Regions from separate parts of the Caldanaerobius fijiensis DSM 17918 genome, predicted to be linked through region 3. Evidence: riboswitches for the same ligand, from Rfam matches in the RefSeq annotation. Region 3 holds a riboswitch; each other region holds the start of a gene.
What was found. A riboswitch is a leader RNA that binds a small molecule or an ion and turns the genes downstream of it on or off. The one in region 3 is predicted to bind fluoride.

Region 1 (8,395 bases), on a different contig from region 3:
AGTCACGATTGATGGCAGCCTTAAAAAAGGGTGGACAGCAGGCCCTTTAACAGTGTTAGGGCATGGAATCCTGGAACTTATACTAATTATCATCATGATATTCGGACTTAAAGATTTCTTTTCTAAGGCGACAGTTGCAGGATTTATCGGACTATTTGGCGGTGCTTTCCTTGCATGGATGGGCTATGGAATGATAAAGTCCGGTATTAATAAATCAGTTTCTTTGGAGAGCCAAAGAGCAGGGAATAGTGCCGGAGTGAGGAATCTTGCATTAGCGGGAGCGCTTGTAAGTGCTACCAATCCGTATTTTATTCTCTGGTGGGCGTCAACAGGTATGGAATCAATACGCCAGTCGTATACTTCAGGTTTAATTGGTGTTTTGTTCTTTTTCATGGGGCACATTTTTTCGGACTTTGTATGGTATACAGCAATTTCCACGGCATTTTCCAGAGGCAAGAAACTGATAAGTGATACTGTGTATCGCTGGATTATTTTGTTATTAGGTATATTTATTATAGCATTTTCAATCTATTTCATAGGCAGTGGATGGAAGATGCTGCAGATGTAATGATATAATTTTTGGGTAGATTTAATGAAAAAGATGTATTTTATAATTTATATAGGAGGAAAGTAAAAATGACAAATGAAAAAATAAATAATTGCTGCTGTGGTGGAAAAGAGAAGTTTCATAAAATAGAAAATGACAATACATGTACTGTGTGTAAAACATCAGGAGTCAAAGTAAAAAATATTACAGTCAGACATTTGGTAGATAATACATTAACAGAATTGGTCGGAGATACAGATTATTATATATGCATGAATGAAGAATGTGACATTGTTTATTATAATCCAGAATCAGGTGTTAAATTTTATAAGCAGCAAGTGAAAGTACCTATATGGTTTAAAAAAGATGCTAATCCCAAATATGCCTGCTACTGCAGCAAAGTTACAGAGGAGCAAGTAATAGATGCCGTAATAAAACATGGTGCAAAAACGGTCAAGGATATTATAGAAATCACAGGGGCTATGAAAAACAGCCAGTGTATAAAGAATAACCCCTTAGGGAAATGCTGCCACAAGATAATTCAGGAGGCTATAGATAAAGGGTTATCTATGAAATAAATGGGATTGCATTTTTATATATTACAAGATATTAAAAAATGGAATGTATGAAAGATTTGAGTATGATAAAAAGAATGAAAGAAAAAAACAAGTGAGTTAAAGAAACAGGTTTTTGCTTTATATCTGGCATATAAAAAGAAGGAGACACCTTTAATTGCAAAGGTTTTGGCTGCTATAGTTGTCGCATATGCACTAAGTCCCATAGACCTGATACCCGACTTTATTCCAGTATTAGGATATTTGGATGACTTCATACTGATACCTATGGGGGTTGCGATTGCATTAAAGTTAATTCCAGCAGAAATTATGGAAGAATGCAGGAAAGAAGCGGAGACAAAATTGGAAAGTGATATTCCGGAAGCCAAGGCAGCAGGTGTGATTATTGTAGTGCTGTGGATATTAATTTTAGGATTTATCGGGTATAGAATACTTAAAATTATTATATAGATAAGATATTATAAATTATTTAAATAGAAAGAAGGAATCAATTTGGATACTCTATGGACATATATTGTTCTTTTTGCAGGCAGTTTTTTGGCTGCTGCAATATCGGGGGCAGCGGGTTTTGGGGGTGCGTTACTGTTGCTTCCACTATTATCCAAAACAATTGGTACAACAATGGCTGTGCCAATACTGACCATTGCACAGTTAATTGGCAATTTATCACGGGTTTTCTTTGGTTTTAAACAAATTAAATGGAAACCTGTGTATATGTTTATAATAGGTGCAGTGCCAATGAGTGTTTTGGGAGCATTTTCTTTTGTAAAAGTGCCGAAAGAAATCATTACAAGAGGAATTGGATTTGCTATTATTGTTTTTGTGGCATTAAAATATTTCAAAGTGCTTAAATTTGAACCCAGTGACAGAACAATGCTCATTGGCGGGGCAGTGACAGGTTTGATTTCAGGCCTTGTCGGCAGTGCAGGACCGATAGGGGCAGCATTCTTCCTTTCATTGAACCTTTCACCTGTATCGTATATTGCAAGTGAAGCAGTAACTGCTGTTGCTATGCACATTTCAAAGACAGTTATTTATCAGAGGTATCTTGGTATTGGACTATATGTGCTGGAAATTGGATTATTCATGGGTATTGCTATGATTGCAGGCACATGGGCTGGCAAAAAAGTTATTGAAAAAATGCCTAAAGAAAAATTTGTAAAGTTTGTAGGTATTCTTTTAACACTTATTGGATTACAAATGATGATATGGGGTTAATCAATTCTCAAATAGAATTTATAGGAATTGAAAAATTCAAATAATAAAATTTATGGAATAATATATCAATTTCATGTAACCTATGCTATAATATACTTTACATATATAAATATGGTGATGGGGCTCACCTTAAATGCGAAATGCTAATGGCTCCTACTTTGATAGTTTACTGTCAAGGTAGGGGTTTTATTTTTTGTAAAGAAAGTAATTGAGGTTTTGCATAATTTATATGATTTATTAACCCTGTCATGAAATAATATAGCAGGAATGCATTGGGGAGGTGTCTTATGAAGGAAGAAATTTTTGCTATCCCATTATGGGACGCTTTCAGGAAGGATACCGAGTGTCCATTATGTGCAATTCAGATGGATGTTGAAAAAAGATATATAGAAAGTGTTTTGGACGGAGAAACAGTTATGGACTGGGAGTTTAACAATAAATTAAAGAATTATACTTTTTGTGAAAAACACTTCAGGAAACTTTTTGAATATCCAGATAAATTGGGTTTGGCTTTAATTGTTGAAAAACTTCTAACTTATGAGATGAAGTATTTGGAACAGATAAAAAGAGAAAGTAAGCCTGACTGTTCCTTTAGATTTCCGATTATAAGAAAAGCCAGAGATAAAATGTTCCGTAAGAGAAATAGCAATGAAAGAAATTTAAGCACAGAAAAACAGTGTTATTTATGCAAACATATTGAAGAGACAATGTCGGTATATACAGAAACGCTAATAAATTTATGGGAGAAAAATAAAGAATTCAGAACCTTATATGAAAGTTCAAAAGGGTATTGCCATAGACACTTTCATAGTGTTATTAATTTATCAAATAAACTTGTTGATAAACTGGCAAAAGAGAAATTTTTGGATTTGAGTTTTAAAATTCAGCAGGAAAATATGAGAAGGCTAAATGAAGAATTGAAATGGTTTATTAAAAAGTTTGACTATCGTTTTGCCAGTGAGCCGTGGAAAACGTCAAAAGATTCATTATCAAGAAGTATTATTAAGATAACAGGGAATTTTACTGATAGGGTATAAATCTTTGAAGGGAGAGGATGCTATGAATTATTTGTGGTTAATATTTGCATTATTATCGGCAATAACCGCAGCCCTGGTCTCTATATTTGGGAAGATAGGGTTAAAAGGAATAGATGCAAATACAGCAACTGCCGTAAGGTCTATAATAATGGCTGCTTTTTTGGTTTTTGTCGTTTTAATACAAGGAAAATTAAATCAAATACCTTCAATCATATCAAATAGGAAAACGATTGTTTTTATTGTTTTGAGTGGAATTGCAGGGGCTCTATCCTGGTTGTTCTATTTCATGTCTTTAAACTTCGGAAAAGTATCACAGGTTGCCCCTATTGATAAACTAAGCGTAGTTTTCGCTGTTATTTTATCAATTTTATTCTTGGGAGAAAAAGTAAGCATAATAAGTGGTCTGGGTGTTGGCCTTATTGCAATAGGTGCTATATTAGTTGCTTTAGGATAGTAAGTTTTTAAAACATAGGATTATTGAAGTGTAAATTTTAAATATAATGTTCTTTACGAATATAATAAAAGAAAAATCTAAAAGAAAGGTAAGGGATTAGTATGAATTACACTCATGAGGTTGAAAAAATGACTTGTGTAGCCAAAGGCCCTAATCATGGTCCAGCACCTATACCACAAGAAGGGAAATGGGTAAAAGCCAAAGAAATAAAGGATATTTCTGGTTTAACTCATGGGGTAGGGTGGTGTGCTCCGCAGCAAGGTGCATGTAAACTTACTCTTAATGTGAAGGATGGGGTTATACAGGAAGCATTGGTAGAGACATTGGGATGCTCTGGTATGACGCACTCCGCTGCAATGGCAGCAGAAATATTAGCAGGAAAAACAATTCTCGAAGCACTCAATACAGACCTCGTATGCGATGCTATCAATACTGCAATGCGTGAGTTGTTTCTCCAAATTGTATATGGCAGAAGCCAAACTGCTTTTTCAGAGGGAGGGTTGCCTATAGGAGCAGGACTTGAAGATTTAGGCAAAGGTCTTAGAAGCCAGGTAGGTACAATGTATAGCACTGCTGGCAAAGGTCCGAGATACCTTGAGATGGCAGAAGGTTATATTACAAAGACAGCGCTGGACGAAAATAATGAAATAATAGGGTATGAATTTGTTCATCTTGGAAAAATGATGGATATGATAAAAAATGGTATGGATGCCAATGAGGCATTGAAAAAGGCTACAGGAACTTATGGAAGGTTTAATGAAGCCGTGAAAGTGATAGACCCGAGGAAAGAGTAATTTAAGGAGGCATGAGATAAATGGCATTATTTGAAGGTTTTGAAAGAAGGATTAAACAAGTTAATTCCGTTTTAAATAAATATAATATAGGCTCGTTGGAAGATGCAAAAAAGATTTGTGATGATAAGGGAATTGATGTTTATAATATTGTAAAATCGATTCAGCCCATATGCTTTGAGAATGCTTGCTGGGCATATATTACTGGAGCAGCAATCGCCATTGCGAAAGGATGTACAAATGCATCCGATGCTGCTAAAAATATAGGGGAAGGACTTCAGGCATTCTGTATTCCTGGTTCAGTGGCAGATGAAAGAAAAGTCGGATTAGGACATGGCAATCTTGGTGCTATGCTGTTAAAAGAAGAAACAAAATGTTTTGCTTTTCTTGCAGGGCATGAATCTTTTGCAGCGGCTGAGGGTGCAATTGGAATAGCAAAATCGGCAAATAAAGTGAGAAAAGAGCCGTTAAGGGTTATACTAAATGGTCTTGGTAAAGATGCAGCCCAGATTATATCAAGAATTAATGGCTTTACATATGTGCAAACTGTTTTTGATTATTATACTGGAAAACTTGAGGTAGTAAAAGAAATACCATACTCAAAGGGTGAACGCTCAAAAGTAAAATGCTATGGTGCAGATGATGTAAGAGAAGGGGTAGCCATTATGCACCATGAAGGTGTAGATATATCGATTACAGGAAATTCGACAAATCCAACGAGGTTCCAGCATCCAGTAGCAGGGACTTACAAGAAAGAATGTTATGAATCAGGTAAAAAATACTTTTCGGTTGCATCAGGAGGAGGTACAGGAAGAACCCTGCACCCGGACAATATGGCGGCAGGGCCAGCATCATATGGTATGACGGATACAATGGGAAGAATGCATTCGGATGCTCAATTTGCGGGCTCTTCCTCTGTACCTGCCCATGTAGAAATGATGGGGTTTATTGGAATGGGCAATAATCCTATGGTAGGAGCCACTGTTGCAGTGGCAGTTGCTATTGAAGAAGCAATTAAAAACAAATAGTTGCTGCGTAAAAAAAGAAATTGATAATTTCGTAAAAACATATAAATTGTTAGTAGTTTAAAATATGCAAAAATACTTAAGGGTGATACGTTGCCCCTTAATTGCAGCAAAGATGTTGCTGACTTCTGTTTTAATTATTCATATTAAGACAGGAGTTTACTTTTTTGAATCATAAGTATAATAACTTTTGAAAGGGGAATGTTTTTGTTTCGCATTTTAATTGTAGGTGTTGGAGGCTTTATAGGAGCCTCGTTAAGGTATATAATCTCGGGCTTGAGTATTAGAGTTTTTGGTGATTCATTTCCGTATGGGACACTTTTGGTAAATATTTTAGGAGGACTTTTAATAGGATTTATAATGGAAGCAAGTGTTAGTTTATGGCCAGTTTCTCCAAATATAAGAATATTTTTAACAACTGGTCTTCTTGGAGGACTTACTACTTTTTCCACGTTCAGTTATGAAACGATAAGCATGCTAAGTGATGGAAGTTATTTGATGGGAGGTATAAATGCTGGCTTAAACCTGTTTCTAAGTTTATTTTGTGCATGGCTGGGTAAGTTTTTAGCACAAGTTATGTAGGGAGGGTATAGGTATGAAAGTTGAGGGAAAAGGAAAACTTCTGAAAATATTTATTGGAGAGTCAGACCAATGGCATGGTGAACCTCTATACCATGCTATCATTAAAAAGATTAAAGAAAATGGCCTTGCAGGTGCTACTATAATACGTGGAATTGAAGGCTTTGGCGCAAATAGCCGAATCCATAGTACAAGAGTTTTAAGACTATCTGAAGATTTGCCAATCGTAATCGAAGTAATAGATAAGGAAGAAAGAATTAACGCTATTATTAAAGTATTGGATGATATGATAACGGAAGGGCTCATGATAGTTATACAGGATGTAGAAATAATTAAATATGCAAAATCAAAGGATACGAAATAATATACTTATTGACACAATAATAAATCCGAATTATTATATGAGTATAAACGGATATAGTCATATAGGTGGTGATAAATTGGATTTGATAGAAATATTTAAAGCATTGGGAGATGAAAACAGAATTAGAATACTCAATTTATTAATAAGGCAGGAACTATGTGTATGCGAGATAGAAACATTGCTGGATATGACGCAGTCCAATGCTTCAAGACATCTAAACAAATTAAAAAGCGCGGGTGTTATAACCAGTGAAAAGAAATCTCAATGGGTCTATTATAGAGTAGATAACAAGTTTATTGAAGAAAATAACCTGCTGTATGAATTTATTAAGGACAAGATGGATGAAAATACGCAATTGCTAAAAGATGTAGAAAGACTTAAAAAATATAAAAACAGTAACTTTACTTGTGAGCAACTGCGGGAAGATAAAAGTCAGGTTCTAAAGTATCTTCAAGGGCATTGTGAAAAGACGAAAAATGAAAATTAAAGCGGCTTCCATAGATATTTGTTTCAACGCATTTTAGGATATTTTTTAGAGAATATAAAATATTATTTTGCTTAATGTCACTCTCAAAATATTGACAGAATGTCGTTGTTAGAATATTATATGAATATAATTGAATATAATCATACAACTAAAACAAATTAATATTAAATAAATTGGAGGCGGACAACTTGAGTAGTAAAGAAATAATACAGGAAAACAAGGGATTGGGTTTTTTCGAAAAATATTTAACATTGTGGGTAGCAGCGTGCATTATAGCAGGAGTTGCAATAGGACAGTTAATTCCTGCAATCCCTGAAACTTTGAGCAAATTTGAATATGCAAATGTATCCATTCCTGTTGCTATTCTTATATGGCTCATGATATACCCAATGATGCTGAAAATTGATTTTTCAAGCATTGTCAGGGCAACAAAAAAACCGAAGGGACTTATAGTAACTTGTACAACAAACTGGCTTATCAAGCCTTTTACAATGTATCTTATAGCAGCGTTTTTCCTAAAAGTGGTATTCAGCAGGTGGATTGATTCGGATTTGGCAACAGACTATCTTGCAGGTGCAGTATTATTAGGAGCCGCACCATGTACCGCTATGGTGTTCGTATGGAGTTATCTGACAAAAGGCGACCCCGCTTATACATTAGTTCAGGTGGCAGTTAATGACCTGATTATATTGTTTGCATTTACACCAATTGTAGCATTCCTGTTAGGTGTAAGTAATGTAAGTGTTCCTTATGACACGCTGGTATTATCAACAATTCTGTTTGTTGTTATTCCATTGGCAGGAGGGTACCTTACCAGAAGAAACATCATCAAACATAAGGGTATAGAGTATTTCGAGAACGTTTTTCTCAAGAAATTTGATAATGTAACTATCGTAGGTCTGCTTCTTACTTTAGTAATTATTTTCTCTTTCCAGGGTGAAATAATTTTAAGCAATCCTCTGCATATTATATTAATTGCGGTACCATTAATTATTCAGACGTTCTTTATATTCTTCATCGCATATGGGTGGGCAAAGATATGGAAACTTCCCCATGATATAGCAGCCCCTGCAGGAATGATTGGAGCAAGCAACTTCTTTGAACTTGCTGTTGCAGTGGCTATTTCACTCTTTGGTCTGGACTCTGGAGCCGCCCTTGCAACAGTTGTGGGAGTACTGGTTGAAGTTCCAGTAATGCTTACACTTGTAAGGATTGCCAACAACACAAGGCACTGGTTTAAACAAACTGATGAAAGGGGAATATAAAACATATGAAAAAGAAAGTGGCATTTGTATGCGTACACAACTCTTGCCGCTCT
Region 2 (8,395 bases), on a different contig from region 3:
TTAAATCTGACCTCCAGGAAACCTGGTCTGACATCAGAAAGACCCATAAACCCATCGGTATCCAGATCGCCTTCCAGCTCGACCCAGAATTCCTGCAGGTTTATGCCCTGCTGTTCAGCAAAAACTGCTGCAACAATGGACTGGCATGAACCCAATGCGCAGAGAAGGGCTTCTACAGGATTCATTCCCTTATTGGTACCGCCCAGATCCTCTGGTTCATCTAAAACCATTTTAAATCCTCTCACATCGCTCTCTACCGCCAAGCCTTCTGGCAACTTTCTAGAAGTGGCCTTAAAAGTCACTACTGCCATTTTCAATTCCTCCTTTTACTAAATTATATATTTCGAAAGCTCTATAAGAGCTTCGAACACGAGGTAAAGACAACACATATTTAATGCCTATATCATTGGCATAATTCTTATAATACTCAAATTCATCTAAAGGCACATATCTCACCACATCATGGTATCTATAATCAGGTTGCAAATACTGTCCTATAGTCAATATATCACAGCCGTATTTACACAAATCATCAATGGTTCTTTTTACTTCATCTTTGGTTTCTCCTAAACCCAGCATAATACCGCTTTTAGTTATAAAACCTTTTTGCTTTATATAGCAAAGTACTTCCAGTGACCTTTTGTATACAGCTTTTGGTCTCACTTCTCTATAAAGTCTTTCAACGGTCTCTATATTATGGCCTACCACATCAGGTCCGGATCTCAATACATTATCCAGCAAATCTTTCCTGCCATGAAAATCCGGTATCAATACCTCAACGGCGATATGTTTATCCATCTTCTTTATTTCATCGATCACTCTGGCAAATTGGTTGGAACCCTCATCAGGCAAATCATCCCTGGTAACAGATGTTATTACAGCATATTTAAGTCCTAATCTTTTTACATACTCAGCTATCTTTTTCGGTTCCTCTACATCCACTTTTTCGGGTATTCCTTTATCGATACAACAAAACGTACAATTTCTGGTACAAACTTTGCCCAAAATTAAAAACGTAGCTGTATTATTTGCATAACACTCACACATATTGGGGCAAAAAGCTTCACGACATACGGTATTGATCCCGTTTTTTAAGAGATAACTGTTTATCCCTTCCCATTTTTCTATGTCTTTTATATCGGCGTAAAACATCAAATACCTCCGCTTTTATATTCCAATGCTATTAAATGCTCAAAATTTTTGCTAAATACCTTTTTTATTTCATCCAGCTCAAATTTATGTCCCTTTTCAGCCATCATGGATGTGACGCCCCTACCCACTATACCACAAGGAATTATGAGTTTAAAATAATCGAGATCTGTATTGACATTTAATGCAAAGCCATGATAAGTTACCCATCTATCTACGGCTATGCCAATAGCTGCAATTTTATTGTTTCCTACCCATATCCCTGGATATTCCGGGTCTTTAGTTGAATTTATTTTAAAATGTTTCAAAGTGTTTATAAGAGCGTCCTCGATGGTATCCAGATACCAGTGAAGGTCCTTCTTATACCTCCTGAGATTTATAATAGGATATCCTACCAGCTGGCCATATCCATGGTATGTGACATCACCGCCTCGGTCTATTCTCTGTACCGAAACACCCATCTCATCCAAGGTAGAACGTTCAGCCAGGATATGGCTTGGGCTGCCGTCGATCCCTATTGTTATAATATGTGGATGCTCAACAAAAACCATAAAATCATCATCGCCATTGTACGCTTTTTTAACCAGATCCCTTTGTATATCAAAAGTTTCGTTAAATGGCATGGTGCCAAGGTCTATTATTTTTAGCATAATCTCATCTCCACAAACATCAAGCCTTATGGATAGATTGCCCAAAAATATCTTTGATAGCTTCCATAATGGTCTCGCTCCTGGTGGGATGAGAATATACTACACTTCTTAAAGCCTCCACATCCATACCTGCTTGACAGGCCGTTGAAAGCGTGTGGATAAGTTCAGAAGCTCCACTACCTATAATCCATGCGCCAACTACTTCTCCTGTTTTTGATGCGATTACCTTTACAAATCCCTCTGTTTCTCCATAGGTTTTTGCTCTTCCGTTGTGTTCAAAGTCAAATCTGCCAATCCTTATCTCGCCAAATTTTTCTCTCGCCTGTTCTTCCGTATAACCAAAATAACCAATCTCAGGTTCCGTAAATACCGCCGCAGGTATCTTTGTATAATCTAGAGTTTGCATTTCGCCAAATATATTATCCACCGCCACCTCACCTTGAGCCGAAGCTACATGAGCTAGCATCATCTTACCGGTAACATCGCCTATAGCGTAAACACCGTCTACATTTGTCCTCATATATTCATCGACTTTAATAGCCTTCCCATCAAATTCCAACAAATCCGCAATCGGCCCTATATCCGTATTGAGCTTTCTCCCTATAGACACAAACACTTTATCTACATAAAGATGTCTCGTATTCTCCCCTTTAATACATACGATGCTCCCGCCATTTTCCTCTTCTTCTATTTTGTCGACGGTAGAAGACGTATATATCCTTATACCTCTACTTTCGGCTATATTCTTAATGAGTAAACTCACTTCATGGTCTAGCGTTGGTAGGATATTGGGCATCATCTCTACAACAGATACCTTAACACCAAATCGATTCATGATAAAGGCAAACTCCATGCCAATTACCCCTCCGCCTATAATGCATAAGCTCTGGGGCAAAGACTTAATGTCAAGAATTATATCACTATTCATGACATTTTTAGAATCAATACCTTTAATCGGCAATTGCGCCGGCGATGATCCCGTAGCTATAATAATGTTTTTAGCTTTAAGCTTATTCTCACCAAATATTATGTTTTTTTCTTTATCCACTTTCGCTTCAGAATAGAACACATCAACACCATTTGATTTAAGCAAGGCATCTATACCTTCTCTAAGCTCTTCTACAATACTATCTTTTCTTTGAACAACTTTAAGATAGGCAAAAGAATTTATATTTACATCAAGGCCGAACTGACTGGCTTGCCTTACGATACCATATACTTCAGCGGCCCTAGCATAAGACTTTGTAGGTATACATCCCCTGTTTAAACAGGTTCCGCCCAATTTGTCTTTTTCAAACAGCGCGACCTTTGCACCCTTCTTTGCGGCCTTTATAGCAGCTACATATCCTCCAGGACCTGCGCCTATAATTGCCACATCATAATTCTTATATTCCTGTTTAGTCATTTCTCCGCTCACAGCAGTCGCCTGTACCTCATCAACTTGTGCAATAACCGCTACCACATCGCCAGGCTGAACCGTACTTCCCGTAGGACAAACGATTTTCGTTAGCATTCCCTGATAATCGCTATAAACTTTAAAATTCATTTTATTTACTGTTATGTCAAACAAATGTACACCTTTTTGTATGTACTGACCTTCTTCTACATGCCAACTTGCAATACGCCCCTTTTTCATCTTATCTGACAACATTGGCACTTTTACTTCTATATCCATTAAATAAACCCCCTAATTATGACAAAAAATAACGACAAATCTTTAGCAATAAAACCTATAAATATATTAACACTTTTGATTCCTTTTTTCTACACATCTTAGAAAATATTTAACCTTGCTTCTCATGCTTTGATTTATTATTGTTAGAACCTGCATATTTGTATATCTCCACATCTTGTATCACTATCATAAAACCTTCTTTTATCATATCATCTAATACGCTTAATATATTATTTATCTTGTCTTCAACATCAACTATTTCAATAACAATAGGTAAATCCTCCGAAAGCCTCAATATCCTGGCACTATGTACTCTGCTATTAGCCCCATAGCCTTCTATGCCTCGAATAACCGTGGCACCTGCCAGATTATTTTCTTTAATTTTCTTAACAATCGCATGGTATAATGGTTCACCGTGCCATTGATCAGATTCACCTATAAAAATTTTGAGCAGTTTTCCCTTCCCTTTTATATTCACTTTAAAAACCTCCATCCTATAACAATATCTGAGCTAAAAATTTTCCCATCCACACACCTACCAGTGACAATATCAAATTAAGGCCTATATTGACTGTTCCCAATAAATAGCTACCATCACTCAACATAGAAATGGTCTCGTAGCCAAACGTAGAAAAAGTGGTAAGACCACCCAACACGCCTGTCGTAAGGAAAATCCTCAAATTAGGCGGGATAGGCCATCCATTAATACTTGCCTCCATAATGAGCCCTATAAAAAATCCTCCTAAGACATTCACAAATAATGTGCCATAAGGATAGGTATCTCCAAACACTTTTACGCATAAACCAGAAATAATATACCTTATAGACGCTCCCAAAAATCCTCCAATTCCTACTAATATAATTCGATACAATCTTAGCTTCTCCTTTCAATAAAAATAAATAAAGCTCCTACTTTTAATTTTTTAAAAGCAGGAGCCATCAGCATCTCAGGCATTTAAGGCGAGCTCCATCGCCTTATTAAAGAAAGTCAAAATATAAATATATCTTTGAACCTTCTTTATTATATCAATTGTTCTTCACAAGCGCAAGTATTACCTGCTGTATTTTTATAACCACTTGCCTGTACCGTCAAAAAATTGTATACTATAGTAAAATCTTATAGAAGGAAGGTATACATATGGCTCTCATACATTGTGATTTTTTCTCTGAGGTACTGGGCGTTTCTACATCTATGTATGTGATTCTTCCTCAAGCGACTAAGAACCAGATAGGTATGGAAGGCCGTACCATACGTTCAAAACATCCTACCTTGTACCTATTGCATGGATTATCAGATGATCACACCATATGGCTGCGCAGAACTTCTATTGAGCGTTATGTAGCTCCATTAGGGCTTGCAGTAGTAATGCCCGCCGTCGGCCGAAGTTTTTACACAGACATGAAAAACGGTTACCGCTACTGGACCTTTATAAGTGAGGAACTTCCTGAAATAGCCAGATCCTTCTTCCCCCTGTCTGATAAAAGGGAGGACAATTTCGTCGCAGGTTTATCCATGGGAGGCTATGGAGCTTTTAAGCTAGCATTAAGATGTCCAGATAAATACGCCGCTGCTGCCAGCTTATCAGGTGCACTAGATATAGTAAATCTGGTTAAAAATGCTGCTGAACCTATGGCATCTGAATTTTATAACATATTTGGAGATCCTCAGACTGTAGAAGGTAGTGATAATGACCTGTATTATCTGGCCCAAAAGGTAGCACAATCCCAAGGACCTAAGCCTAAACTATACCAATGCTGTGGTACAGAAGATTTCCTCTATCAAGGCAACATAGCTTTTAGAGATTATTGCCAAAAACTAGGCCTCGATATTACCTATGAAGAAGGACCCGGCCAACATGAGTGGGGATTCTGGGACAAATACATACAAAATGTCTTAAAATGGCTACCCCTATAGTTGGCGATAAGGTGTCCTACAATGATATTCATAGATGCTGCCCAGGGCATACTCGCAATCCTCGTAATGATCTCAGTGGGATATGTACTGACTTCAAAGGGCTGGTTCAATGAGGAGATAGCGTCGCTTTTTTCAAAATTGGTCGTAAATATATCCCTCCCAGCCCTTATGATTTCAAACCTCATGGACACATTTACAAAGGATAAACTATTGCACTACGGAATGGGTTCATTAGCAGCATTTGCCAGCATATTAATAGCATACATCCTGGCAATAGGTTTAGCACGCCTTTTAAATATCGACAAAAATAGGCGGGGTGCTTTCGTAGCCTTATTTGCTTTTTCCAATACAATTTTCATAGGATTACCTGTAAACCAATGCCTGTTTGGCGATAAGGCTATACCTTATGTTCTCTTATATTATGTGGCAAACACCAGTCTTTTTTGGACCATAGGAATATATGGCATAGCCAGAGACGGAAATAACGGTGACAGATTACCAGTACTTTCACTGGAAACGATAAAAAAAATTTTTTCTCCAGCATTAATGGGATTTATAACAGGAATAGTTTTTATATTCCTGGGTATAAAGTTACCTCGGTTTGTCATGGACACATTTAAATATATAGGAAACCTAACAACACCTTTGTCCATGTTTTTCATAGGAATTGTAATACATGATATGACTGTAAAGGATATAAAATTTGACAATAAAGTTCTTGCATTGCTAATAGGTCGTTTTATCATATCTCCAATGGTAGCATTTGCTGTATTATACTTTTTACCTCTAGAAATTTTGATGAAAAAAGTATTTATAATACAATCATCCCTACCTGTAATGGCTCAAATCTCCATCGTATCTCGCACTTATGGCAGCGACCACAAATTCGCCGCTATGATGATCACAATCACTACCGTACTGAGTCTATTAGTCATACCTTTTTATATGTACATTATGAATGACATCTTGTAAAAGAAGGTAAATACATCAAACAAACAAAGTTCTGTTAATAAATTAACAATATTTGACTGTTCTCTATTTTAATACTATAATTGTGTTGAATTATTTATATTATAAAAATAAAGCAAAAGTAAAGGAGGAAATAACATGCCGGTTATCACTATAGACGGACCAGCAAATTTATCAAAGGAAACAAAGGCAAAACTTATTGTAAATCTGACAAATGCAGCATCGGAAACCCTAAATATTCCTAAACAGGCTTTCACTATTATTATAAGAGAAAACAATGCAGACAACATAGGAACAGGCGGTGTGCAACTCTCTGAATTACATAAGGCTTAGTAAAAACTTTACCATTTTATGGAGTAACCAAAAAAGCATAAAAGGTTATAAAAGGAGGGAATTTAGAAAAAACAGTTCCCTCCTTATTATTACAAAATATCAATATCGCTGGTAAATGCTACTCTTTTCATAAACATATCCATAAAACGTTTAACGTCCACGTCTACAGCCGCTTTTACACTATTCCCATCGCGTGGTATCGTCATCCCACGGGTATATTTACCTGCCAATTCTATTTCCACATCTATAGGTTTAACAGTAATAAGCGACGGATCTATAGCCGAGGCTACAGCCAATGGATCGTGCAATATAGGGTATTGAGAAGTATTTGAACCCTGCCACAGAGAAATCAGCTGTCGCAAAAACTTGACCCTTTTGTCGTTTGACTGGTCGAAGTATCTCATCTGCTCTTCATTTATTCTGCATTTCAATGTGACATCCAGGCCAACCATTGTGATGTCAGCACCGCTATTAAACACAATATGGGCAGCCTCCGGATCGCAGAGTATATTCCATTCTGGCTGAGGCGCACCTATATAACCACCCATGAGTACAATTCTTACTCTTTCAGCCAAATCCGGTTTTAATCGTAAAGCCACTGCTATATTGGTCAATGGTCCTATAGGGACTAACGTTATCTTTTCTTTAGAATTCATGCATACGTCTATAATAAATTCCACAGCATTTTTGCTTTCGATAACATCTATATTCCTATTTACTGCCTCGCATTGACATGGTATCTCCTCTACATCGACATAATTTATTAATGGTCTTCCTATCCCCTGACATACAGGTATATGCCTCTCAAAAACGTTTAACTCCGTCAAAGCCAGCCGTGCTCTTTCTTTCACATTACGAAAAACCGTGGTTATACCTTCCAGCTCAACCTCAGGCGAATTCAGCGCAAAAGCTATCGCCAGCGCATCGTCAATGTCGTCACCTATATCTGTATCAATTATCATCTTAATCGCCATTATATAACCTCCTATATCTCAATTTCCATGCCATCATAAGTCACTACAAAACCGTATGGCGAAAAGGCCTCTACCATCTCATCGTGCATAAGACCTCCATTGTGAGAAAAGTGATTTACTATAAATATCGTATTTTCTCTGGCAATTTTTTCATCCAATAATCGTTGTTTAACCTTTAAAACCGTGGGGAACCCCATATGGTACCTCATAGACTCCTGAGGCCCAGATGTGCAGTCTAATATAACACCATCAAAAGAGTATTTCTTAATGTATTCCCACGTCTGTTCTGGAAAATAACCCGTATCGTGACCATACAGCAACGTTTTACCATTTAGTTTAATAGCGTATATATAACATTGTTCGCCCGGAGCATGATCCGCCAGAAGTGGAGTCACCTCGGCATCTCCTGCAATAAACGTTTCAAATGGATTTACCTTATGAAAGCGCAAAGTCCCATCACTCTTTTCCTCACCTCCGGCCTGGTCAAAACGCTCTTTAACGTGATCATTGCCATAAACATGCAAAGGATCATTTGAAGTGAAATATGCAAAAGGTTTTTTCCTCATCTGTAAATCCTGTGGATAAAAATGGTCTTCATGGGAATGAGTAATAAATAAATGTTTAACGCGAGACAAATCCAAATGATCTCTTAAAACGTGATAATATGTATCTGCCGAAAAGTCAATCATATATAGGTCATCAATTATGCAAGACGAGCGGGTCCTTATGT
Region 3 (8,395 bases):
CCTTTTATTGTTTCCAATTTAGGATCTTTTTTAAACGCATTTTCCATGAGCTCCATCAACCAACCTCTTATTACAGAGCCATGATTCCATACCCTGGCGATTTCTTTTAAGTCCAGGTCAAATCCACTTTTTTGAAGTATCTCAAATCCTTCGCCCATGGCTTGCATCATACCGTATTCTATGCCATTGTGCACCATTTTTACAAAGTGTCCACTCCCATTTCTACCTGTGTGTAAATATCCGTTTTCTACGGATATATCTTTTAGAAGTGGTTCTATGTACTTAAAAACCTCGTCTTCAGCGCCAACCATAGCACACACTCCATATCTTGCCCCTTCGATTCCACCACTGGTACCAATGTCTACAAAATCTATGCCATTACTTTTAATCTTCTCATATCGCCTCAATGTATCTTTATAATTGGAATTGCCTCCGTCAATTATGATGTCATTTTTATCTAAAAGCGTTAAAAGTTTGTCTATTATATCATCGACCACCTGCCCCGCTGGCACCATAAGCCATATAACCCTTCTTTTCTCCAATTTTTCTACCATCTCTTCCAGACTGTATGCACCTATAGCTCCTTCTTTTTCAATGTTTTTGGTCTTATCAGGAGTTCTATTGTAAGCCACAACGGTGTGCCCGTGAGATAACATGTTTAATGCCAAATTATAACCCATTTTTCCTAATCCAACCAAACCAATCTTCATACTAACATCTCCTTTGCTCTTTTTTATTCTTTATTATTATATCTCAAAAAACACTTAAAATTATTTTATAATCATTTTAAACTTTATAGCATAATTTATCAACGCTAAAATCGTCATAAATATAGCCAATGCCATTATATACGCAGCATAAGGCAACTTGATAACAACAGCTATTACAGCTATATAAAACACTACTGTAGCAATCTTTCCGAATTTATCTGCGCTTATAGCAATCTTGTTTTTATTGTACAAAAATGCTGCTCCAATTATCATAATAGTTTCCTTTATTATTACTATTGAAAGAACAGGAAGCGGAATCAATTTCTTTATCGTCAAAGAGAATAGCACTGCAATCAACATAAGCTTATCAGCTAGTGGATCAACTAACGTTCCAAATTTCGTTATAAACCCATATTTTCGTGCAATTATGCCATCAGCGACATCCGTAAAACCAGCTAATAGAAAGATTAAAAGTGCATAAAACATGTTATTGTGTGCAGAGAAAAAAAAGACCGCAAGGTAGACCGGAACAAGTATTATGCGAAAAGTCGTCAATATGTTAGGAATATATTTTAACATCATATAGCGTATTTTGAATACTTATCCGCTACCTTGCTAGCCCCATACGCATCTGGCTTTACATGTGGTAAGAATCCACAACCTGCAACCATATTAACGACCTCTTTAAGGATATCTCTAGTTTTCCCATTTTCCCCTACATCGAGATGGATTTCTATATCCATATAATCATAGCCTTTCTTTGAGATAATTTCATATATCTGATTAGCTACATCCAAGCTATATGTTGCCTCCATCACAATTCTCTGGCGAAGTGAATTCATCTTTTTGCTGAAAAATCTTCTGTAATAATACCGTGCTCCCTTACCTTTTCTGTAAATAATAATTGCAGTGACAAAACATACCTTACTACTTGATTGTGAGTCCGTACCTATAATCAATTTATATTCGCTATTTTCATCTTCATTTACAAATTCAATTATATCATCACAAAGCTGCTCTAAATTCATACGACCTTTGGTAGGATTTATGAATTGCAATTAAACCCATCTCCTTTATTAATCATCTATTGATAATATTAATACAATTTTTAAAACTTGTAAATCGGTAATTTTATCGCAAACACAAAAATTTTTCACAACTTTACGTTGCGCATCAATAACCCATTTTAGTCAACGCTTCCCTTGCCATTTTTACCAAACAAATTCTTCTATCATTCAAGCCTGAAGATACTCAATAAAATTACCGCTATAACAGCACATCCGAAACCGAAATAAAACGGAGCTGCTGGTGTCACTTTATCCCATAAATAGCCTGCAACCGCACTGGCAGGAAGCGCTAGCAATCCTAACGAGGCATTATATAGTCCAAAAGCTGTACCCCTATGTAAATCATCTACAAGATGTGCAACAAGCGATTTAGCAACACCTTCTGTCATAGCGTAATATGCGCCATAAACGATATACAAAATCCATATCTGCCACGGTGATTTTACCAGTGCAAATCCTAAATATACCAAAGCATAGATAAGCCATCCTAGCTTTATCACCTGAACTCTGCCAATTTTATCCGACAATACCCCGAAAGGAACTGATAATATTGCATAAATAAGGTTAAAAACCGCAATAATTACAGGAATTATTGCTGCTTTTACCCCTACATTTTGAGCCCGTAGGATCAAAAAAGCATCACTGCTATTTCCAAAAGTAAAAATGAGCATGACAATAAAAAACAATAAAAATTTTCCTTTAAAAACTGTAATATCAAAGCTGAATTTATTGTTTGTATTAATTTCTGTTTTTCTTTCTTTTACAAACAACCCTACAAGCAATATTGTAATAAAAGCGACAATACCCGCAATTAAAAATATAAACTTATATCTTTGGACATTCATATAATTAATCAGAATAGCCAAAAGTCCTGCTGTTATCAATGGACCAATAAATGACCCTAATGTATCCAGCATCCTCTGATAACCGAAAGCAAATCCCATGTTTTTCATTTTTGAAGATCTCGCGACAAGCGCATCCCGAGGTGCATCTTTCATTCCTTTCCCTACACCATCTGTTAATCGCAAACCAAAAGCTACCCATCCGATATTGGTTATTGATAATAATATTCTGCCTAAAGCTGAAAGCAAATAACCTATAAATACAAGCGTTTTTCTTTTCCCTATTTTATCAGATATAATGCCAGATAATATTCGCATTATGCTGACGGCGGTTGTCACACTGCCTTCGATAATTCCTATCATTTCTTTGTTTAATCCAAGAATTTGAGAATAGAATGTAGGCAAAATAGGTGCAATCATATCTTGGCTTAACCCACCGAAAAATGCAACCCAACCCAGAGCTGTTATATTTTTGCGCAATGACTTTTCTTCGTCCTGTCGTACTTCCACAATACTCACCCCTCATTAAATTTTAATTCAAACAGCACTTCGTCATCTTCTACCCGCCCACATGTATACAGCTCTTATCCAGGCATCTTTCTCATCTCCCCAAGGTTCACTAGAGAACCTATAATCAGACTTCCTTATTATTTCTTTAAGATACATTAGTATCGTTTCCAATCTTTTTCTCTGTATGCTTGTTACAATATCCCTCCTCTCATCCTTTACTGGTAATAACTTTATTAATGAATAAAAGTGATTCATACACAATCCACCATAGTTCACGTATAAATCCTTAAATTCATCATCAGATAAAGCATCTTTTAATGTAGAAAGATATCTCTCTTCTGCTTCCAGTTCATTACTACACAATGGGCATTTTTCTTTTGGTTGTATTTTTTCACTTATATTACCCCTTAAAACATTTTCTATTAAATCAGAATAAAGTATGGCATGGGCTAACGGATCTCCGTGTTCTCTTAACTTCCATGCATGATAGTTACAAAATCCATTGGCATATTTTATGCTTTTGCGCATTCCGACATCATTTACGCCCTCATATAAAAATGAATCTATATAATTTTCAACAGATTTATCTATTAAATAGCAAACAGGACAAACAACATCCGCTTTTAATGCATCAACCATCTCAAAATAATCGATATGCCTTTTCACGTTTATCCAACCTCCCCATTAAAATAAAAAAGTTCCTACTACTCCTTCTCAAACAACTTAGTAGGAACCATCAGCCTTAAGGCACATAATGGTGAGTCCCATCACCTATTAATTTTTTTCTATATTGTCAACTGATTGGCAAACTTTATGAGGCTTTTACATAACTTTTAGTATATTATACCATACTGTCAACACGCTATACAATAGAAATAAAAATGAAAATCCTGCAATAAAAGCTCATTTTATGCTATAATTTACGTGTTTACACTTCAAAAAATCCAGCTAGTGAATTGAGGGAGGAATATAATTTGAAAAAAGAACAATTAAGAAGCGACATAGCACTACTGGTTATCACGTTGATATGGGGCGCTACATTTATTGCTGTAAAAAAAGCTATAGAAGATATCCCCGTTTTTAATTTTCTAGCTATAAGATTTTTTATAGCATTCATTGCTCTCGCTATAATCTTTTACAAATACACTTTTAAAGTAGACTATAAGACACTATTTTACTCGTTTATAGTTGGTGCATCACTTTTTTTAGCTTATGCTTTTCAAACCTTAGGGCTTATGTACACCACCGCTTCAAAATCAGGGTTTATAACGGGGTTTAGCGTCATATTAGTACCTCTCTTTGAATTTTTTATACTAAATAAAAAAAGCAACAAGTTCACTATATATGGCACTATAATAGCTTTTTTAGGTCTTGGATTTCTGAGTATTGATTTAAACAGCCTTAAAAATATGTCATTTAACATCGGAGATATATATACGATGATATGTGCCTTTTTTTTCTCCATGCAGATAATACTTATTTCTATATTTAACAAGTATATTAAAGCTATACCTTTTGCAATATATCAAATCGGCACTGTAGCTGTTTTAAGCACAATAGCAACGTTTATATGGGAAAAACCTGTAATACCTAAAAACATATTTACCTGGGAAGCCTTGTTAATAACAGGCCTTCTAGCCACAGCCATAGCATTTACTGTGCAGACAGCTGTGCAAAAATATACAACGGCAGCCCACACTGCATTGATATTTACAGCTGAACCTATATTCTCTGCTATTTTTGCTTATATTTTAGCAGGTGAAACTATGACAACACAAAATAGTATTGGTGCTGTATTGATCCTGGCAGGAATGCTTTTATCTGAACTGTAAAAACACGTATTTTATGAAAATAGTTCCATTCATATTATATAAATTTAATCAAAAAATAATTTTTGAAATAAGGTAAATAAAAAGGAGGATAAAATATGGTTTTAAGCAGTTTAAGCAAAACTTCCTCTCTTAGCGTAACTCCGGTACCAATAACCGTAGGTGATCAGATTACAATAACCTATAACGGCTTTTTAGCTAAAAACAATCCCAGCGAAATATACCTTCACTACGGATATGGTTCCAATGACAATTGGAAAGATGTAAAGGACATCAAAATGCATAAGACACCCCATGGATGGGAAGCAACGTTAAAAGTAACTGATAGCAGTAGATTGAATTTTTGTTTTAAAGATAACGAAAATTGCTGGGACAACAACTATGGTCAAAACTGGAACTATGAAATTCACAATGGAACAAAAGTTTTTTAAAAGGGGTTTTACACCCCTTGTTCATTTACAATCTATCAATATCCTTTTATCTTTTAAACAGCTCAGAATCAGGTATATCTGCTGAAATACCTTTGAGATACTCATCGAGATCAGATAATACCTCTTGAAAACTAATATTATTGTCCAACCTTATAAACTTTATGGAATTCTCCACAGCTTTGTTTTTTGAAACAGGACAAAAAGCACCTGGCACCGTGCAAACTACATTCACCTGTTTCTGAAGCATAAACTCAACAGTTGTGGCTCTCCTATTAGTCTCTACATCAAATCCCGGATTGTGATACTGATACGTTTTACCCTCTTCAGTGTCATAAATTAATATGTCCGCACCATCGGGCAGCGGCACAACAAACCCTCCGTTGTCTACCACAGCAGCAATTCTCATCTTTTATCACTCCCACTTTAAAATATATGCACTGCACAGCTGACATGCAACAAAAATCAAATTTAGTATACAACTGCATTTATAAAATGACAATATTCTTTTAATAAAAAACATTAACTAATATTTTCCTCTAAGTATGGTTTTTTCTATATAGTCAATTAACACATACATAAGGGCAGCCATAACACTAAGTATAAGTACGCTGGACATCACAATATCCAGTTTAAAAATTTGTCCCCCGTAGACGATCAAATATCCCAAGCCAGCTTTAGAAACCAGAAATTCTCCCGTTATAACACCAACCCATGAAAGTCCCATGTTGATCTTTATCGCTGACATAATGGTAGGGACACTGGCAGGAAGGATTACTTTAGTAAGAATCTGCATCTTAGTACCTCCAAAAGTTTTGATAAGTTTTATCTTGTCTTCATCTACCTGCATAAAACCTGTGACCACGCTTATTATAGTAACAATAAGGGATATAGCCAGAGCCATTGTAATGACAGGAATCTGGTTATTTCCCATCCAAACAATAAAAACAGGACCTAAAGCAGTTTTAGGTAAGCTATTGAGGACAATGAGATATGGTTCAACCACCTTTGAAACAAAATCAGACCACCATAACACTATAGCTATCAAGACACCCAGCACAGTCCCTGCCGCAAAACCTATTAATGTCTCACTTAGGGTCACCCATACATGCAAAAAAAGCGAACCATTTTGAGCCAATGATATTATAGTCTTTAACATCCTTGATGGCATACTTATCAAAAACGGATCTATAAATCCTCTTACTCCTGCCAATTCCCAAAGCCCAAAAAAGGCAATTAAAATCAAGATTTGAGCAATCTTCACCTCTATATTTTTAAACTTCACCTTCCGTAAAAACTCTCTATGCTCTTTTGACACTGGGTCATTATACATGGACATCTAACTCCTTCCATATAGCATTGAAGTATTCTTTAAATTCGGGAGCTCTTCTACAGCCTATAGGCGTCCTGTCAACGCAACTTAATTTCACATCATATATGTTTTTTACTGTAGCAGGCCTTCGGGATAAAACCACAATTCTGTCGCACATAGCAATAGCCTCAGAAAGGTCATGGGTTACTATCACGGCGGTTTTTTTCTCTTCCTTTAATATTTTCCATACTTCATCCGATATTACCAGCCTGGTTTGATAATCTAAAGCCGAAAAAGCTTCATCCAAAAGTACGATATCCGGCTTTAATGCCAATGTCCTTATAAGGGCAGCTCTCTGTCTCATCCCACCTGAAAGCTGATTAGGATAATGATATTTAAATTCTCCCAAACCGTATCTATCTAAAAGGTCACTTACATATTTTTTGGATTCCTCATTTATCATCCCTTTTATTTCAAGGCCTAGTAGCACATTTTGCATTATATTTCTCCACTCAAATAAATGATCTTTTTGCAACATGTATCCTACTTTGCCATATACATTGATCGCACCTCTCGAAGGCTTCAATAATCCCGCTATTATAGAGAGAAGTGTAGACTTTCCACAGCCAGAAGGGCCGATAATTCCCACAAATTCTCCTGCCTTGACATCAAACGATACATTTTCAATAGCTTTTGTTTCGCCCTCCATAGTATGGTACGTCAGGCCGATTTCATCGAGAATTATTATCTTTTTTACCATTATATCCCCCCACATTTCTGTTGAAGTCAAAGCGGCACAGCCTATGCAACTATGCCGCTTTAATTTTTTTACTTTATCGACTTTACCGCTTTATCAGCAAATGTATTGTCTATAAGTTTAGAACTATCTACTTTTTCCTTTATTTCTCCTGCTTGATACAATATATCCTGCAGTATATTAAAATCCTCTATTTTCATCTGCGGAGTTGTGCTCCACGTATCCTGCTTCTTATATCTTTCTATCACTGTTGTCATAAGGTCTATATCAGCATCAGGGAAAAAAGATTTTATAGTTTGAGCGATCTCTTTTGGCGAATGAGATTGTACCCAACGCTGGCCTCGGTAGAGCGCATTAGTGAATCGCTGTATGATGTCAGGGTGCTGTTTTATATAGCTCTGCTTCGCATTAAAAGTGGTATATGGTACTTGGTGGCTGGCAGCACCTATAGATGCTACAATATAACCACCTTTTTCTTTTTCTACTAAGGATGCAGTAGGTTCAAAAAGAGCCACATAATCAGCATCAGATCTCATAAATGCTCCCGCTGTTGCCGTAAACTGTAAATTTGTTATCAACTCCAGATCTTTTTTAGGGTCTATACCATGTTCTTTTAAGATATATTCTAACGTCATCTCTGGCATACCTCCAGGTCTTCCACCTATTACTTTTTTACCCTTCAAATTTTCCCATTTAAAATCCGGTTCTGGTTTCTTGCCAACCAGAAAAGAACCATCTCTCTTAGTACACTGTGCAAAATTGATTAAAGGATCCTTTCTGCCCTCTTGCAGGATATATACCGTCGCTTCAGGTCCCATGAGGCCTATATCCGCACTACCTGAAAGTACAGCTGTAGCAGCTTTGTCAGTACCTTGCGCAGTCGTTATGTTGAGTTCAAGTCCCTCATCTTTAAAAAACCCTTCATTGATAGCTACGTAAT

Region 1: it holds a riboswitch for fluoride, as region 3 does, so the genes downstream of both, BUB87_RS11790 (DUF6062 family protein) here and BUB87_RS00640 (DUF6062 family protein) in region 3, are expected to answer to the same signal.
Region 2: it holds a riboswitch for fluoride, as region 3 does, so the genes downstream of both, crcB (fluoride efflux transporter CrcB) here and BUB87_RS00640 (DUF6062 family protein) in region 3, are expected to answer to the same signal.

The regions. Positions count from the first base shown of each region.
Region 1 covers NZ_FQVH01000038.1:3,124-11,518, forward strand. Annotated here, with positions in the region: gene BUB87_RS11770 (LysE family transporter) at 1-568, shown strand, start outside; gene BUB87_RS11775 (Csac_0668 family 2Fe-2S cluster-binding (seleno)protein) at 637-1,125, shown strand; gene BUB87_RS11780 (YkvA family protein) at 1,291-1,572, shown strand; gene BUB87_RS11785 (sulfite exporter TauE/SafE family protein) at 1,615-2,340, shown strand; fluoride riboswitch at 2,445-2,503, shown strand; gene BUB87_RS11790 (DUF6062 family protein) at 2,628-3,377, shown strand; gene BUB87_RS11795 (EamA family transporter) at 3,400-3,831, shown strand; gene BUB87_RS11800 (iron-sulfur cluster assembly scaffold protein) at 3,933-4,625, shown strand; gene BUB87_RS11805 (GGGtGRT protein) at 4,646-5,650, shown strand; gene crcB (fluoride efflux transporter CrcB) at 5,855-6,229, shown strand; gene BUB87_RS11815 (DUF190 domain-containing protein) at 6,243-6,590, shown strand; gene BUB87_RS11820 (ArsR/SmtB family transcription factor) at 6,667-7,077, shown strand; gene arsB (ACR3 family arsenite efflux transporter) at 7,266-8,342, shown strand; gene BUB87_RS11830 (arsenate reductase ArsC) at 8,348-8,395, shown strand, end outside.
Region 2 covers NZ_FQVH01000013.1:24,182-32,576, forward strand. Annotated here, with positions in the region: gene BUB87_RS06880 (OsmC family protein) at 1-311, opposite strand, end outside; gene lipA (lipoyl synthase) at 292-1,152, opposite strand; gene lipB (lipoyl(octanoyl) transferase LipB) at 1,152-1,799, opposite strand; gene lpdA (dihydrolipoyl dehydrogenase) at 1,819-3,474, opposite strand; gene BUB87_RS06900 (DUF190 domain-containing protein) at 3,584-3,952, opposite strand; gene crcB (fluoride efflux transporter CrcB) at 3,969-4,346, opposite strand; fluoride riboswitch at 4,398-4,458, opposite strand; gene BUB87_RS06910 (alpha/beta hydrolase) at 4,613-5,389, shown strand; gene BUB87_RS06915 (AEC family transporter) at 5,411-6,361, shown strand; gene dmpI (4-oxalocrotonate tautomerase DmpI) at 6,497-6,691, shown strand; gene BUB87_RS06925 (nucleoside hydrolase) at 6,781-7,665, opposite strand; gene BUB87_RS06930 (MBL fold metallo-hydrolase) at 7,677-8,395, opposite strand, start outside.
Region 3 covers NZ_FQVH01000001.1:126,180-134,574, forward strand. Annotated here, with positions in the region: gene gnd (phosphogluconate dehydrogenase (NAD(+)-dependent, decarboxylating)) at 1-710, opposite strand, end outside; gene BUB87_RS00625 (CDP-alcohol phosphatidyltransferase family protein) at 771-1,289, opposite strand; gene BUB87_RS00630 (ribonuclease H-like YkuK family protein) at 1,289-1,768, opposite strand; gene BUB87_RS00635 (MFS transporter) at 1,942-3,129, opposite strand; gene BUB87_RS00640 (DUF6062 family protein) at 3,172-3,795, opposite strand; fluoride riboswitch at 3,850-3,910, opposite strand; gene BUB87_RS00645 (DMT family transporter) at 4,104-4,961, shown strand; gene BUB87_RS00650 (carbohydrate-binding protein) at 5,057-5,389, shown strand; gene BUB87_RS00655 (NifB/NifX family molybdenum-iron cluster-binding protein) at 5,436-5,795, opposite strand; gene BUB87_RS00660 (ABC transporter permease) at 5,913-6,725, opposite strand; gene BUB87_RS00665 (ABC transporter ATP-binding protein) at 6,712-7,458, opposite strand; gene BUB87_RS00670 (ABC transporter substrate-binding protein) at 7,527-8,395, opposite strand, start outside.